DNA from 4 places in the Streptomyces sp. NPDC006552 genome. Region 2 is predicted to be linked to each of the others. Evidence: riboswitches for the same ligand, from Rfam matches in the RefSeq annotation. Region 2 holds a riboswitch; each other region holds the start of a gene.

Region 1 (4,083 bases), on a different contig from region 2:
CGCGGTACCGGCCGTCGAGCACGTGCCCGAGCAACGGGTCCTGAAGGGTCGTGTCCACGCAGGTGAGTCTACGAGGAGGGACCGACAGGGCCCCGGCCCGCATCCGGACTGCAGCAGAGCTGTGACCCGGTCAGAAGGCGGGGCGCTCGGGATCGAGGTGCGCCCGGCCCTCGGTGGGCGAGGAGGCCTGCGCGAAGTGCCGCTTGGGGATGCGCCCCGCGCGGAACGCCAGCCGGCCCGCCTCCACCGCGTGCCGCATGCCCTCGGCCATCAGCACCGGCTCCTGCGCCCGCGTCACCGCCGAGGCGAGCATCACCCCCGCACACCCCAGCTCCATGGCGAACGCCACGTCCGAGGCGGTGCCCGCTCCGGCGTCCAGGATCACCGGCACGCGCGCGCGCTCGGTGATCAGCTGGAAATTGTGCGGATTGCGGATGCCGAGTCCGGAACCGATGGGCGAGCCGAGCGGCATCACCGCCGCGCACCCCACGTCCTCCAGCTTGCGGGCCAGGACCGGATCGTCGCTGGTGTAGGGCAGGACCGTGAACCCGTCGTCGACGAGGGTCTCGGCGGCGTCCAGGGTCTCGACCGGGTCCGGCAGCAGCGTGCGTTCGTCGGCGATGACCTCCAGCTTCACCAGGCTGGTGCCGAGCGCCTCCCGCGCGAGGCGGGCGGTGAGGACCGCCTCGCCCGCGGTGAAGCAGCCCGCCGTGTTGGGCAGGACCTGGATGTCGAGTCTCTCCAGGACCGACAGGACCGAGCCGTGCACCGAGGCGTTCACGCGGCGCATCGCCACGGTGGTGAGTTCGGTGCCGGAAGCGGCCAGGGAGCGTTCCAGGATGTCGAGGCTCGGGGCGCCTCCCGTGCCCATGATCAGGCGCGAGGAGTAGGTGGTGCCCCCGAGGACGAAAGCGTCGTCGGCCATGGACGAGTCAGCCTCCTTGTACGGCGGTGAGTACTTCGACGCGGTCCCCGTCACGGAGCGCCGTCGCGGCCCACTGGGCGCGCGGGACGACGGTCTCGTTCAGGGCGGCGGCGACGCCGGAGTGCGCTGCGGTGAGGGTGGTGACGAGGGCTTCGAGGGTGAGACCGGCGGCCACCGCGCGCGGCTCGCCGTTGAGCAAGACGTTCATACGGGCTGCTCCAGAGAGGCGTCACTGAGGTCACCGGGGACCCGGCCGCAGAACCGGCCGGGCGTGAACGCCGCGGCCTCCTCCGGGAGTTCACCGGTGGCCAGGACCTGCGCCATGACGTCCCCGGTGACCGGGGTGAGCAGGACGCCGTTGCGGTGGTGGCCGGTGGCCAGGAGGAGGCCGGGCAGGGCGGTCGGGCCGAGCAGCGGGGCGTTGTCCGGCGAACCGGGGCGCAGACCCGCGCAGGTCTCGGTCAGCGGCAGTTCCGTGATGCCGGGGACGAGTTCGTGGGCGTCCCGCAGCAGCTCGTAGACGCCGCCCGCGGTGACCGTGGTGTCCCAGCCCAGTTCCTCGCTGGTGGCGCCCACGACGAGTTCACCGTTGACGCGCGGCACCAGGTACAGGTGGCTGCCGCGGACGACCGCGCGGACCGTGCGGCTGAGGAACGGCGCGTACCCCGGAGGCACCGTGAGGCGCAGGACCTGGCCCTTGACCGGGCGGACCGGCGGCACCACCTCGTCCGGGACGCCCGCGAGCCGCCCGCTGTGGCTGCCCGCCGCGAGCACGATCTGGTCGGCCGCGAGCAGGGCGGCGCCCGGCGCGGAGCCGCCGTCACCGGAGAGGACCACCCCGCACGCCCGGTCCCGGACCACATGGAGCCGCTCGGCCCACCGCCGGTGGAACGTGACGCCCGCGCGCTCGCAGGCCGTCACGAGGGCGCTCGCGAGCCTTCTCGGGTCGATCTGGTGGTCCCCGTCGACCCGCAGGCCCCCGCGCACGCCCGGCGCGAGCATCGGCTCCAGGCGGCGGCAGTCACGGCCCGACAGCCACTCGGACTCCAGCCCCGACTTCTGTTGCAGAGCGTGCAGTTCACGCAGGTGCGCCCGGTCGTCCGCGTCCAGCGCGACCGCCAGCGTGCCGCACGCGCGGTAGCCGAGGTCCTGGCCGGACGCCTCGGACAGCTCGGCGGCGAACTGCGGATAGCGGCGCGCGGAGGCGACATTGAGGCCGAGCAACGTCTGCTCGCCGTAATGGAGTTCGGTGACGGCGGCCAGCATGCCGGCCGCCACCTGGGCGGCCCCGCCGCCCGGCGCGGGGTCCACGACCGCGACCGACAGACCGCGCTGCGCGGACCGCCAGGCGGTGACCAGACCGATGATGCCGCCCCCGACGACCAGGACGTCGGTGGCTTCGGACGGAGTACGCGGCATGGGCGTCCAGCCCCTCCCTTCGCCGGCATGACCCGGATCAGGTTCGTACGGTCGGAGGCCGCTCCAGCCTCCCTCTCAGCCCGCTGCGTACGGGCTCCCGCGAGTGCTTTACGCCGTCACCCTAACTCCTGCCGGCGAGCCGCAGTAAGTACGGTCGCCCGTCCTGCTCCGCCCCCGCGCCCGCTAAACCGGTGACACGTGTGCAGGACGTCACGGCACGGGAGTGGTCCGCATCGCTGACCGACGCAAGATCAGGTGCCTAAGGTGACCCGGTGAGCGAGCAGCGGAGCGGCAACGGGACAGCGCGGGACCAGCGGCACGTCGTCATCGTCGGCGCGGGGATGGCCGGCGTGCAGACGGCGGTGGCCCTGCGCGAACAGGGCTTCGCCGGCGCCGTCACGCTGCTCGGCGCCGAACCCCACCGCCCCTACGACCGGCCGCCGCTGTCCAAGGCCGTCCTGCTGGGCAAGGCGGACGGCTCGGCCTTCGACGTGGACTTCGAGGCGCTCGGCGTCACCCTGGAGCTGGGCCGCGAGGTCACCGGGGTGCGGACCGGCGACCACGAGCTGGACACGGCCGCGGGCCCGGTCGGCTACGACGTCCTGGTCGTCGCCACCGGCGCCGAACCGGTCCGGCTGCCCGGCACCGGCTCCGACCCGGCCGTGCACGTGCTGCGCACACTCGACGACGCCGCGCGGCTGCGCCCGGTCCTCGCCGGGCAGCACGACGTGGTGGTCGTGGGCGCCGGGTGGATCGGCGCCGAGTTCGCCACCGCGGCCCGCGAGGCCGGCTGCCGCGTCACCGTCGTCGAGGCGGCCGGGCGCCCGCTGGCCGAGGCGCTGCCCGCCGAGATCGCGGCCCCCATGGCGGCCTGGTACGCGGACGCGGGAGCCGAACTGCGCACCCACGCGCGCGTGCGCGCCGTCGAGCCGGGCGCCGTGGTCCTGGAGGACGGGACGCGGCTGCCCGCCGGGGCCGTCGTCGTCGGCATCGGCGCCCGCCCGGCCACCGGCTGGCTGACCGGCTCCGGCATCGAGCTGGGCGCCCACCGCGAAGTCCTGGCCGACGCGCACCTGCGCACCTCCCGGCCCGACGTGTACGCGGTGGGGGACTGCTCGTCGTTCCCCTCGGGGCGCTACCAGGAGCGGCTGCTGGTCCACCACTGGGACAACGCCCTCCAGGGCCCGCGCACGATCGCGGCGAACATCATCGGTGAGACACCGGCCGTGTACGACCCGGTGCCCTACTTCTGGTCCGAGCAGTTCGGCCGCTTCGTGCAGTACGCGGGCCACCACCGCGCCGCCGACACCACGGTGTGGCGCGGCGACCCGGCCGGCGCCGCGTGGTCGGTGTGCTGGCTGCGCGCGGGCGCGCTGGTGGGCGTGCTGGCCGTGGGCAGGCCCCGCGACCTGGCGCAGGGCCGCAAACTCATCGAGACCGGCGCCGCGCTCGACGCGGACCGGCTCGCCGATCCGGCCCGGCCCCTGAAGTCCGCCCTGCTCTGAGCGCCGCCCGCCCCCGGCCACAAACACCTGGTCAGCCGCCCCGGCTTCCGACTGTCGGTCCGGGATGGCAGGCTTGTCCCGTGACCGAGATTGACGCAAAGACCGAAGCTCTCGTCCCCGACTGGCTCACCCTCCCCGACATCGCCGAGCGGTTCGGCATCGAGGTGACGCGTGTGCGGCAGCTGGTGAAGGAGGGCCAGGTGATCGCCGTACGCCGTGGTGAGAACCGGGCGC
Region 2 (4,083 bases):
CAGCGGCGGCTTGTCGAGGGTGATCAGGAACCCGAACCCGACGGTCACCGCGGAGACGCCGAGCGGCAGCATCAGCAGGGCGTCGAACCCGCGGACCAGGCGGCCCGCGCGGCGGGTCAGCGCCGCCGCGGCGAGGCCGCCGATGACGAGCGCGATGCCGGTGGCGGCGAGCGCGTACTCCAGGGAGTTCCCGACGGCGTCGATCGGCGGCACGAGGAAGGTCCCGCCGTCGGCGTCGCCGAGCGCCCGGTAGTAGCCGAACCCGTACCCGCCCGGTGTGTCCAGGGAGCGCTGCACGAGCACGCCGAGCGGCAGGAGGATCAGGACGGCGACGGTCGCGAGGACGCCGGCGAGGAGCGCGCGCTGGCCCGCGCCGCGCGGTCTGCGCGCCGTGTGCGCGGCGTCGACGAGCCGCAGCGCGCTCTCGCGGCGCCGCGCGCTCCAGGCGTGCACGGCCAGGATGAGCCCCACCGCGACGAACTGCACGAGCGTCAGGACGGCGGCGGTCGACAGGTCGAAGATCTGCGCGGTCTGCCGGTAGATCTCCACTTCGAGCGTGGAGTAACCGGGGCCGCCGAGGATCTGCACGACCCCGAAGGAGGTGAAGGTGAACAGGAAGACCATCAGGGCCGCCGCCGCCACGGCCGGTCCGAGGGCGGGCAGCGTCACCGTGCGCCAGGCCGCGAACCGGGAGGCGCCGAGCATCCGCGCGGCCTCCTCCTGCCGCGGATCGAGCTGCGCCCACAGCCCGCCGACGGTCCGCACGACCACGGCGTAGTTGAAGAAGACGTGCGCGAGCAGGATCGCCCACACCGTGGTGTCGAGCCGTACGCCCCACACCGCGTCGAGCAGCCCGCCCCGGCCGAGCAGCGCCAGGAACGCCGTGCCCACGACGACGGTCGGCAGGACGAACGGCACGGTGACGACGGCCCGCAGCAGCTGCTTGCCGGGAAAGTCGAGCCGGGCGAACACGTACGCGCCCGGCAGCCCGATCAGTAGCGTCAGGGCGGTCGAGGCGAGGGCCTGCCAGACCGTGAACCACAGGACGTGCCGGATGTCGGACTGCCCCAGCACGTCCACGATCCGCCCGAACTGCCAGGCGCCGCCGACGAGCAGCCCCCGCCGGACGATGGCGAGGACCGGGTAGGCGAAGAAGACGGCGAAGAACGCGACGGGCACCGCCATCAGGCCGAGCCGCGCCGCGCTCCCGCCGCGCGGCCGGACCGTGGCGGTCACTTGCGGACGAGCGAGGTCCACGACTTGACCCAGTCGTCCCGGTGGTCCGCGATCGTGCGCGGGCTCATGGTCTCGGGGTCCCCGACCCGCACCGCGTACTTGCGGTAGTCGGCGGGCGCGGAGGCGTCCTCGGTCACCGGGTCGACGAACATGTTGAGCGGCATGTCCTGCTGGAACTCCTTCGAGATCAGGAAGTCGAGCAGCGCCCGGCCGCCCTTCTCGTTCTTCGCCCCGTCGAGCAGCCCGGCGAACTCGACCTGCCGGAAGCAGGTCCCGGTGGCGACCCCGACCGGCGACGTCTTCGGCTGCGGGTCGGCGTAGATCGCCTCGGCGGGCGGCGAGGAGGCGTACGAGACGACGAGCGGACGCTCGCCGCCGGCCTTCTTGCCGCCGGCGCTGCCGCTGAACTCCTCGTTGTAGGCCTGGTCCCAGCCGTCGACGACCTGCACGCCGTTGGCGACGAGCTTCTTCCAGTACCCCTGCCAGCCGTCGCCGCCGTACTTCGCGGCGGAGCCGAGCAGGAAGCCGAGGCCGGGCGAGGAGGTGGCCGCGTTCTCGGTGACCAGCAGGTTCTTGTACGCGGGCTTGGCCAGATCGGCGAACGAGGACGGCACCGCCAGCTTGTGCCGCGCGAAGTACTCCTTGTCGTAGTTGACGCAGATGTCGCCGGTGTCGACCGGGGTGACGCGGTGCTTCGCGACGTCGAGCTGGTACTCGCTGGGCACCCGTTCCAGTCCCTTGGCCCGGTACGGGGCGAAGATCCCGTTGTCGAGCGCACGGGACAGCAAGGTGTTGTCGACACCGAAGAAGACGTCGCCCTGCGGGTTCCCCTTGGACAGGATCGCCTTGTTGACGGCCTGCCCGGCGTCGCCGTCCTCCAGCACCTTGACCTGGTAGCCGGACTTCTTCTCGAAGTCCTTCAGGACGTTCTTGGAGACGGCCCACGAGTCGTGGCTGACGAGGGTGACGGTCGCGGACTCACCGGAGGTCCCTTCGCCGGACGACCCGCAGGCGGACAGCGCGAGCATCCCGAGGACGCAGCCGACGGCGACGACCACGGACGTCGTCCTACGCGTGGTGCTGGTGGTGCTGGTGGTGCTCATTACGAATTCCTCCTGGAATGACCAGGAGAAGACGCGGCCCTGCCCGGCGACCCCTGAGGACCGCCGGGCAGGGCGCAACAGCATGAGTGATGACCGAACTTCCTACCCGGAATGACCCGGGCGAGGTTCAGAGGGTCTGCGGCCTGTCCTGCTTCGGTGCCGCACTCTCAGCGCTGTGGCGCTCCCCTGTCGGAATATGAAGATGTGGGTACGGGCCCCAGGCTACCGCTCGGTGGCGGCGAGCTGACCACACGCCCCGTCGATCTCCTGGCCACGGGTGTCGCGGATGGTGACGGGCACCCCGTGCGCGGCGATCGCGTCGACGAACGCCTTCTCGTCCTCGGGCCGCGAGGCGGTCCACTTCGAGCCGGGCGTCGGGTTGAGCGGGATGAGGTTGACGTGCACCGGCTTGCCCTTGAGCATCCGGCCGAGCCGGTCGCCGCGCCACGCCTGGTCGTTGATGTCGCGGATCAGCGCGTACTCGATGGAGAGCCGGCGCCCGGACCTGGCCGCGTACTCGAACCCGGCGTCGAGCACCTCCCGCACCTTCCACCGTGTGTTGACCGGTACGAGGGTGTCGCGCAGCTCGTCGTCGGGGGCGTGCAGCGAGATGGCGAGACGGCACTTGAAGCCCTCGTCGGCGAACCGGTTGATGGCAGGGACGAGCCCGACCGTCGACACGGTGATGCCGCGCTGCGAGAGGCCGAGCCCGTCCGGCTCGGGGTCGGTCAGCGCGCGGATGGCCTGCACGACGCGCTTGTAGTTGGCGAGCGGCTCGCCCATCCCCATGAAGACGATGTTGCTCAGCCGCGCCGGGCCGCCGGGGATCTCCCCGTCGCGCAGCGCCCGCATCCCGTCGACGATCTGGTGCACGATCTCGCCGGTCGACAGGTTCCGGTCGAGACCGGCCTGCCCGGTGGCGCAGAACGGACAGTTCATCCCGCACCCGGCCTGCGACGAGATGCACATCGTCACACGGTCCGGGTAGCGCATCAGCACGGACTCGACGAGCGTCCCGTCGAACAGCCGCCACAGGGTCTTGCGCGTGGTGTCCTGGTCGGTCGAGAGGTGCCGCACGACGGTCATCAGCTCGGGCAGCAACGCCTCCCGCAGCTTCTCGCGCGACCCGGCGGGGATGTCGGTCCACTCGGCGGGGTCGTGCGCGTACCGCGCGAAGTAGTGCTGCGACAGCTGCTTGGCGCGAAACGGCTTCTCCCCGATCGCGGCGACGGCTTCCTTCCGCTCGGCGGGCGAGAGGTCGGCGAGGTGCCGCGGCGGCTTCTTGGCTGCGCGGGGGGCGACGAAAGTGAGTTCTCCGGGCTTAGGCATGGCTGTACCAGTGTCGCAGATGGATGGGGGTGACCGTCCTCGGCATCCTGTGGTGGGGTTCAGCGGCAGCAGCGGAGCCGGCCAGGGCACGAAAAGCAACAAGACCGTTCCATGCCCCCGAAGGTCACCCCTCAACGCTCCTCAGATCTGCACCCGTCGCACCGATCATCTGTGAAGGCGGGACGCTACAGAAACCCGGGTGGACAGTGTGGACAAGTTCAGCTCGCCTACGCACATCCATTAAGAGAATCCGCCCGCTGCCGGTGACAACCATCATGATCCGCTGGCACTATCCCGCGCATGACACTGCTCACGGTCGCCCTTTCCGGGAAGTTCATACCGGACACTTGCACGAAGGGACCTGGAGACTGGAATCCCATCGGCTCCGCCGAATCTCTCAGCGCGTTCTGCGGAA
Region 3 (4,083 bases), on a different contig from region 2:
GCAGGCGCACACCGTTGTCCGTGGTGACCGTCAGCCGCAGACCCGAGACGGCCGGCGCGACGCCCTCGGCCGGGGACCGGGGCCGCTCGCCGCCTCCTGCGCACCCGGCCAGAAGAGGAAGCACGGCGAACCCGACGGCTCCGGCGGCCAAGCGCCGGGAGGATGACTTCATCGCAGCCTTCATCCCGACCAACTGCCCCGAACGGCGCCTTGCTCACCCGTAGAGCGGGCGCAGGCGCCCCGCTCTCCGCCCATAAGTGCGGAGAGCGGGGCGGCGGGCTCACTGCCGAACCCTCCCGGGAGGGACTCGGATCGGGACCGCCGTCGCACGGACTCCCCTCAACCGGGAGGTCCAAACGTGGAGACGGCGGTTCAAGGAGTACCGTCGCCCAGCGCTTCGCGCACCGCCGCCTGCGCGTGCAGCCGCGCCGTGGGGAAGACGGGGACGGGGCTGTCCTGCGCCCCGATCAGCAACTCGATCTCGGTGCAGCCCAGGACGATCCCTTGGGCACCGGACGCGACCAGCCCGGCGATGACCTCCTGGTACGCGGTGCGCGACGCGTCACGGACCACGCCGAGGCACAACTCCTCGTAGATCACCCGGTGGACGAGGGCCCGCCCGGCCTCGTCGGGGACGAGCACGTCGAGGCCCGCCTGTGCGAGCCGGCCCCGGTAGAAGTCCTGCTCCATGGTGAACGCGGTGCCGAGCAGACCCACCCGCTCCAGCCCCGCCGCTCGCACGGCGCCCGCAGTCGCGTCGGCCAGGTGGAGCAGGGGGACGGCCGTGGCGGCCTGCACCTGGTCGGCGACCTTGTGCATCGTGTTCGTGCACAGGAGCAACAGCTCCGCACCGGCCGCTTCGAGGCGCCGGGCGGCCTCGGCGAGGATCCGGCCCGCGGCCTCCCAGTCCCCCACGACCTGCAATCGCTCGATCTCCGCGAAGTCCACGGAGTACAGCACGCACGGAGCGGAGTGCAGCCCGCCGAGCCGCTCGCGCGTCAGCTCGTTCAGCAGCCGGTAGTACTCCGCCGTCGACTCCCAGCTCATGCCGCCGATCAGCCCGATGGTCCTCATACGCATAAGCGGACTCTACGCGTGCCGGGCAGGGTATAAGCAAGCCTTATCGCAGCGGTCGGGGGCGGCTACGGTGCCCACCCGGGCAGCGGTTAGTCTTCGCAGCGGTACTGCCCGACACGGGGTGCCCCGCGACCGCGACGGGGCTGAGATCACACCCGTAGAACCTGAACCAGTTAGCACTGGCGGAGGGATGTCAGCGATGTCGATGCCGCACGCTTCCACGGAACCGCATGCCGCCCCGCGGCCGGGCGCGACCGCCTTCGACGGGCGGATGCCCGCCGCGCCGGGGGACTGGCGCCCGGAATCGCGCGGCATCGCCCCGGTCCCCGGGAGCCACCGGTACGGTGGCGCCGGACGGCTGTTCACCGTGTGGTTCGCCCCGAACCTGACCATGAGCGGCGTCTTCACCGGCACCGTCGGCATCGCCCTGGGCCTGGACTTCGCCACCGCGCTGGCGGCCGTCGTCCTGGGCACCGTGCTCGGAGCCGTGCCCACCGCCTATCTCGGCACCTGGGGCAGCCGCACCGGCGCGGGTCAACTGCCGCTGGCCCGGCTGGCGTTCGGCCGGGCGGTCGTCGTGCCGGGCACGCTCCAGTGGCTGTCCTCCATCGCCTGGGACGCGCTCATCGGACTGTTCGGCGGGGACGCGCTCGCCCGGCTGTGCGGCTGGCCGTTCTGGCTGGGGGCCCTCGTGATGATGGCCGCCCAGGGGGCGTTCGGCGCGCTGGGTTATGAGGCGATCCACCGCCTCCAGAAGTGGATGACGGCCGTCCTCGCGGTCGCCTTCTGCGCCCTGGCCCTGCGCCTGGCCCATGCGGGCGTCACCCCCGCCGGCCACGGGAGCGCCCACGGGGCCGACCGGCTCGGTGCGTTCGCCCTGACCACCACCATCGCGCTGAGCCTCACGCTCTCCTGGGCCCCCTACGCCAGCGACTTCAGCCGCTACCTGCCCCGGGCCACCTCCGCCTCCCGCATGTTCTGGTGCACGCTCGCCGGTGTCGTCGTGTCGTTCACCGCGGTGCAGGCCCTCGGACTGTGGGGCGCGTCCGTCTTCACCGACCAGACCGCGCAGGGCGTCGACACGCTGCTGGGCGGGGGAGTGGTCGGCTCGGTCGGGCTCCTGGCCGTGGCGCTGGCCGCGCTGTGCAGCAACGCGATGAACGACTACAGCGGCTCCCTCGCCCTCCAGGTGATCGGCGTCCGCCTGCCGCGCCCCCTCGCCGCCGCGCTCGCCGCTCTCCTCGGCTTCCCGCTGGTGCTGTGGATGCACGCCGCGGACACCGCCGCCCGCTTCCAGAACGTGCTCCTGTTCGTGGGGTACTGGATCCCCGGCTTCGTCGCGGTCGTCCTCGTCGACTGGCGGGCCCGCGCCCGCGCGCGCGGGGGCGCCGCCGTGGACCTCGCGGCGGAGGAGGCCCGGCGGCAGCCGGTCCTGCCCGCGCTGGTGGCGTTCCTGGCCGCGTTCGCCGCCACGGTGCCGTTCATGGACACGAGCCTCTACGTCGGCCCCGTGGCACAGGCGCTGCACGGCGCGGACCTCGGCTACTACGTCGCCTTCGTCACCGCGCTCGCCGTTTACGTGCCGTTCGGGCTGCGGGAGAGCGGCAGTACCGGCAGGGGCTGACAGGTGCGGCGCCCACCTGCGGTTTTTGCGTACGGCGCCGCCGGAACCGGAACCTTCTTGCGTTATGCGCAAGACCTTATGCGCCAAGGGGAACGCCCGTACCGTCGAACCCATGACGCACCCCGGACCCGCAGGTCACCACCACGGAACCTCCGCCCACACCCACACCCACGCCCACGACGCGACGCCGCAGGACGACGAGCTCGCCCAGATCCTCGACCTCGACGCCGAGCTGTTCGCCGGTCACCTCGCCGCCACGACGCGCAAGATCGCGGACCTGTCGGCGGGCGGCGTCCGGCACATCGTGGATATCGGCGCCGGCAGCGGAACCGGCACCTTCGCCCTGCTCGACCGGTTCCCCGGGGCCACGGTCACCGCCGTCGACAGCTCCGCCGCCATGCTGGAGCGGCTGACCCGCACCGCCGCCGCCCGGAACCTCGGCGCACGGGTCGTGCCGCTCCAGGCCGACGCGGGCCAGGGCCTGCCCGGCGTCGGCGACGCGGACCTCGTCTGGGCCTCGGCCTCCCTGCACCACCTGGACGACCCCGTCGAGGCGCTGAAGGGGGTCTTCGCCGCGCTGCGCCCGGGCGGCCTCCTGGCCGTCGCCGAGCTGGACGGGATGCCCCGGTTCCTGCCCGACGACGCCGTCCCGGACCGCGCCGGACTGGAAGCCCGCTGCCGCGAGGCGCTCACCGCGCTCCAGCACGAGCACGTGCCGCACCTCGGCTCCGACTGGCGCGGCGCGCTGACGACGGCCGGCTTCAGCATCGCCTACGCCCACGCCGAGGAACTGCGCCTGGACGCGCGGACACCGCTGCCCGCGGGCGCGGGACGCTACGCCTACCTCGCGCTGCGCCGCATCCGCGAAGCCGTCACGGACCTGGTCGACGCCGCCGATCTCGCCGCGCTCGACACCCTCCTGGACGGCGGCGCACAGGACGTGCGCCACCGGGGCGACCTCGTGGTGCGCTCGACGCGCGAGCTGTTCCTCGCCCGCCGCCCCGCGGCCGCCGGGCACTGAACCGTCCCGGCGCCCGGCGGAGCCGCGCCCGGGCTCGCCTACGATCGGCGGCGTGTGCGCATATGTCATGGTCGCCGAAGACGACGAGAAGCAGGCCGAACTGGTCCGCCGCTACCTGGAGCGGGAGGGCTACGCCGTCACCGTCGTCCCGGACGGGCGCCGGGCCATCGAGGAGGTCCGGCGGCGCGAACCCGACCTGCTCGTCCTGGATGTGATGATGCCGCGGGCCGACGGCCTGGACGTCGTCCGGGTGCTGCGGGCCGAGGCGCGCGAGGTCCCGGTGCTGATGCTGACGGCCCGCAGCACCGAGGACGACCTGCTGCTCGGCCTCGACCTCGGGGCCGACGACTACATGACGAAG
Region 4 (4,083 bases), on a different contig from region 2:
GGGGATGCACATGAACAGCGCTCCGCATTTGCTGAACGAGGACCGCCCCGAGTTCGAGCGGCTCCTCGATGAGGCGCTGCGTACCGCACCCGACCGGCCTGATCTCGCCGCCGGGGGCCGGCGGCTCAACCCCGAACAACTGCGCACCATGGCGCTGGGCGCGGCCGCGATCATCAGCACGGCGGCCGCCGCCGAGTACGAGCACTACACCCAGGTCCGCGACGAGCTGCGCGCCGCGTCCGGGCCCGTCCGTCCGCCGAGCGAAGGAGGCGCCTCCAACACCGCCGGAGCGGGCGGCGGCAGCTCCCTGGGGTTCGCCGCCACGATCGGCGAGGTCGCGGAGACCACGGGGCCCGGGGTCGCCGCGGTCGCCGTCGTGCTGGCCCCGGTCCTCGCGGGGACCGCGGCCGCGATATTCCTGCTGGTCGGTTACGTCCTGAAGATGCTCAGCCCGCCGCCGGACTTCGCCGGCGCGCTGCTGTCGGCCGGCTGGGTCTTCGGGGCGCTCACGGCCGCGGGCATCCTCGTCGCCGCGGTCTGCCTGCTCCTGACGGCCCTGCGCAACGGATCGACCTCGCTGCCGGCCCACGCCCACAGCGAGGCCGACAAGGAGCTGACGCGCGCCAGAGAAGCCTGGGGCGAAGCGTTGCTGGAGCGGGGCATCCTGCCGTTCCTGCGGGAAGCGCAGGCGGTGCCGCCGGCCGGCGGGGCGCTCGGCGGCCGGAGCGGCGGCCCCAGCCGCATGCCCCAGCTCGGCTACAACCGGCCGGGTTTCAGCAGCCCCGACGGCGGCGGCACCGCCACGGGACAGCGCGCCGGCTACTCCAGCCCGGACTTCACGAGCCCGGACTACGGCGGCCCCGAGCACCGGCCCGACTGAGCGCCGGGCCGGGCACGGGGCCGTGACCGGGCTCGGGGCGCCCGCCCCGAGCCCGCTGTCCGAGACGCAGGACGGTCAGTCGGCGAGCGGCAGATAGACGCGGTTGCCCGCTTCCGCGAACTCCTTCGACTTCTGTTCCATGCCCGCCTCGACCTCGGCCTTCGTGGAGCCGTGCTCGCGGCGGATGTCCTGCGAGATCTTCATCGAGCAGAACTTGGGACCGCACATCGAGCAGAAGTGCGCGGTCTTCGCCGGTTCGGCGGGCAGCGTCTCGTCGTGGAACTCCCGGGCCGTGTCCGGATCGAGGGCCAGATTGAACTGGTCCTCCCAGCGGAACTCGAAGCGGGCGTCGGAGAGCGCGTCGTCCCAGTCCTGCGCGCCCGGGTGCCCCTTGGCGAGGTCCGCCGCGTGCGCCGCGATCTTGTACGTGATGACGCCGGTCTTCACGTCGTCGCGGTTGGGCAGGCCCAGGTGCTCCTTGGGCGTGACGTAGCAGAGCATCGCCGTGCCCCACCAGGCGATCATCGCGGCGCCGATCCCGGACGTGATGTGGTCGTAGGCCGGAGCAACGTCCGTGGTCAGCGGGCCGAGCGTGTAGAACGGCGCCTCCTCGCAGATCTCCTGCTGGAGGTCGATGTTCTCCTTGATCTTGTGCATCGGGACGTGGCCCGGGCCCTCGATCATGGTCTGGACACCGTGCCGCTTGGCCACGGTGTTCAGCTCACCGAGCGTCCTGAGCTCGGCGAACTGCGCCTCGTCGTTGGCGTCGGCGATGGAGCCGGGGCGCAGTCCGTCACCCAGGGAGTACGTGACGTCGTACGCCGCGAGGATGTCGCACAGCTCCTCGAAGTGCTCGTAGAGGAAGCTCTCCTTGTGGTGGGCCAGGCACCACGCGGCCATGATCGAACCGCCGCGCGAGACGATGCCGGTCTTGCGGTTGGCGGTCAGCGGGACGTACGGCAGCCGCACGCCGGCGTGGACCGTCATGTAGTCCACCCCCTGCTCGGCCTGTTCGACGACCGTGTCCTTATAGATCTCCCAGGTCAGCTCCTCGGCCTTGCCGTCGACCTTCTCCAGGGCCTGGTAGAGCGGCACGGTGCCGATGGGGACGGGGGAGTTGCGCAGCACCCACTCGCGCGTGGTGTGGATGTTGCGGCCGGTGGAGAGGTCCATGACGGTGTCGGCGCCCCAGCGGGTCGCCCACGTCATCTTCTCCACCTCCTCCTCGATGGACGAGGTGACGGCGGAGTTGCCGATGTTGGCGTTGACCTTCACCAGGAACCGCTTGCCGATGATCATCGGCTCGATCTCCGGGTGGTTCACATTGGCGGGCAGGACCGCGCGCCCCGCCGCGATCTCCTCGCGGACGACCTCCGGCGCGACGTTCTCCCGGAGGGCCACGTACTCCATCTCCGGGGTGATCTCGCCTCGCCGGGCGTACGCGAGCTGGGTCACGGGCTCGCCGGTCCGGCCGCGGCGCGGCTGGCGCGGCCGGCCGGGGAAGACCGCGTCGAGGTTGCGCAGCCCGCCGCGCGGCGACGTGTGCTTGATGCCGTCGTCCTCCGGACGGGCGGGCCGGCCCGCGTACTCCTCGGTGTCGCCGCGGGCGATGATCCAGTTCTCTCGGAGGGGGGCGAGCCCCCGGCGGACGTCGGTGTCGACGGTCGGATCGGTGTACGGGCCGGAGGTGTCGTACAGCGTGACGGCCTGGCCGTTGGTGAGGTGCACCTGGCGGACCGGCACGTTGAGGTCGGGGCGCGAACCCCGGATGTACCCCTTGTGCCAGCCGATGGACTTCCCGGCCTCCGGCTGTGAGCCGCTGGAGACAGGCGTGCGTGCGTCCGTTGTGGTCATGAGACCTACTCCCTACGCCGGCATTACCCGGTAACAGGTTCGGCGGTCGACGCAGCGATGTTCGTCGGCGGCGCTCCACGCTGTTTCACGTGAAACACGCCGGGACGAAGGTCAGCGCCCTCTCAGCCCGGTGCTCCGAGCTCCCGCGTGTGCAAAGGTGCCTCCACGCTAGCGTCCCTTCGGACGCGTTGAACAGAGGGCCCCTGTCGTTCTTGCGATGATCGGGCGGTGACCACCACCCAGCAGCCCCCGCCTCCGCCGCCCCAACCCCCGCACGGGCCAGGCCCGTCGGGCCCTGGCGGCGGTGGCCACGGACACGGTCATTCGCACAGCCACGGCCCGGCCGCGCCCGTCTCCCAGCACCTGCGCAAGGTCATCGCGGCCGTCCTCGTGCCGTTCTCCGTCGCGGTCGTCGTCGGTCTGGTGGTCCTGTGGCCCGGTGGCGCCCCGGCACACGAGCGCACGGGGGTCGGCTTCGACCGGCAGACACAGCAGGCCACGGTCTCCACGGTCGAGAAGGTCGACTGCAAGTCCGTGAACGCCTCGGGGGAGACCCCGACCGGCGACACCTCCACGGCTGAGGGCTCGTCGGCGCAGCAGCAGGCCACCGGCACGTGTGGGAAGGCGTCCATCCGGATCGACACCGGCAAGGACAAGGGACGCACGTTCACCGAGGTCGTCCAGCCGGACTCGCCACGCCAACTGCGTGCGGGCCAGCGGGTGATCGTGGCCTACGCGCCGGATGCACCGGAGAACCTGCAGTACTCGGTCACCGATGTGAACCGTAAGTTCCCGATGGCGCTGCTGGCCGGAATCTTCGCCGTCGTGGTGGTCGTCGTGGGCCGGCTGCGCGGTGTCATGGCTCTGGTCGCGCTGGCGGTGAGCTTTCTGGTCCTGACGCTGTTCATCCTCCCGGCGATCCTCCAGGGGTCGAACCCGCTGGTGGTGGCGGTCGTCGGGGCGAGCGCCATCATGCTGATCGCGCTCTACCTGTGCCACGGACTGACGGCCCGGACCTCGGTCGCCGTCCTCGGCACTCTCGTATCGCTGCTGCTCATCGGCCTGTTGGGCTCGCTGTTCATCGGCTGGGCGGCGCTGACCGGCAACACGGACGACAACACCGGTCTGATCCACGGCCTGTACCCGCACATCGACATGAGTGGTCTGCTGCTCGCCGGCGTCATCATCGGCTCGCTCGGTGTCCTGGACGATGTGACGGTGACCCAGACGTCCGCGGTGTGGGAGCTGCACGAGGCCAACCCCGCGATGGGCTGGCGCGGGCTGTACCGGGCGGGCATCCGGATCGGCCGCGACCACATCGCGTCCGTCGTCAACACGCTGGTGCTCGC

What was found. A riboswitch is a leader RNA that binds a small molecule or an ion and turns the genes downstream of it on or off. The one in region 2 is predicted to bind thiamine pyrophosphate.
Region 1: it holds a riboswitch for thiamine pyrophosphate, as region 2 does, so the genes downstream of both, thiO (glycine oxidase ThiO) here and ABZY33_RS21585 (thiamine ABC transporter substrate-binding protein) in region 2, are expected to answer to the same signal.
Region 3: it holds a riboswitch for thiamine pyrophosphate, as region 2 does, so the genes downstream of both, ABZY33_RS04835 (cytosine permease) here and ABZY33_RS21585 (thiamine ABC transporter substrate-binding protein) in region 2, are expected to answer to the same signal.
Region 4: it holds a riboswitch for thiamine pyrophosphate, as region 2 does, so the genes downstream of both, thiC (phosphomethylpyrimidine synthase ThiC) here and ABZY33_RS21585 (thiamine ABC transporter substrate-binding protein) in region 2, are expected to answer to the same signal.

Annotation. Positions count from the first base shown of each region.
Region 1 covers NZ_JBEXOS010000091.1:18,314-22,396, forward strand. Annotated here, with positions in the region: gene pknB (Stk1 family PASTA domain-containing Ser/Thr kinase) at 1-58, opposite strand, end outside; gene ABZY33_RS33235 (thiazole synthase) at 131-925, opposite strand; gene thiS (sulfur carrier protein ThiS) at 933-1,133, opposite strand; gene thiO (glycine oxidase ThiO) at 1,130-2,344, opposite strand; TPP riboswitch at 2,342-2,455, opposite strand; gene ABZY33_RS33250 (FAD-dependent oxidoreductase) at 2,617-3,849, shown strand; gene ABZY33_RS33255 (Rv2175c family DNA-binding protein) at 3,930-4,083, shown strand, end outside.
Region 2 covers NZ_JBEXOS010000037.1:42,405-46,487, reverse strand. Annotated here, with positions in the region: gene ABZY33_RS21590 (iron ABC transporter permease) at 1-1,257, opposite strand, end outside; gene ABZY33_RS21585 (thiamine ABC transporter substrate-binding protein) at 1,233-2,339, opposite strand; TPP riboswitch at 2,421-2,537, opposite strand; gene rlmN (23S rRNA (adenine(2503)-C(2))-methyltransferase RlmN) at 2,562-3,668, opposite strand; gene ABZY33_RS21575 (hypothetical protein) at 3,969-4,083, shown strand, end outside.
Region 3 covers NZ_JBEXOS010000005.1:70,611-74,693, forward strand. Annotated here, with positions in the region: gene ABZY33_RS04825 (DUF4097 family beta strand repeat-containing protein) at 1-151, opposite strand, end outside; gene ABZY33_RS04830 (aspartate/glutamate racemase family protein) at 373-1,074, opposite strand; TPP riboswitch at 1,185-1,285, shown strand; gene ABZY33_RS04835 (cytosine permease) at 1,277-2,701, shown strand; gene ABZY33_RS04840 (methyltransferase) at 2,814-3,722, shown strand; gene ABZY33_RS04845 (response regulator transcription factor) at 3,790-4,083, shown strand, end outside.
Region 4 covers NZ_JBEXOS010000004.1:120,750-124,832, forward strand. Annotated here, with positions in the region: gene ABZY33_RS04090 (hypothetical protein) at 5-880, shown strand; gene thiC (phosphomethylpyrimidine synthase ThiC) at 956-2,734, opposite strand; TPP riboswitch at 2,727-2,891, opposite strand; gene ABZY33_RS04100 (YibE/F family protein) at 2,963-4,083, shown strand, end outside.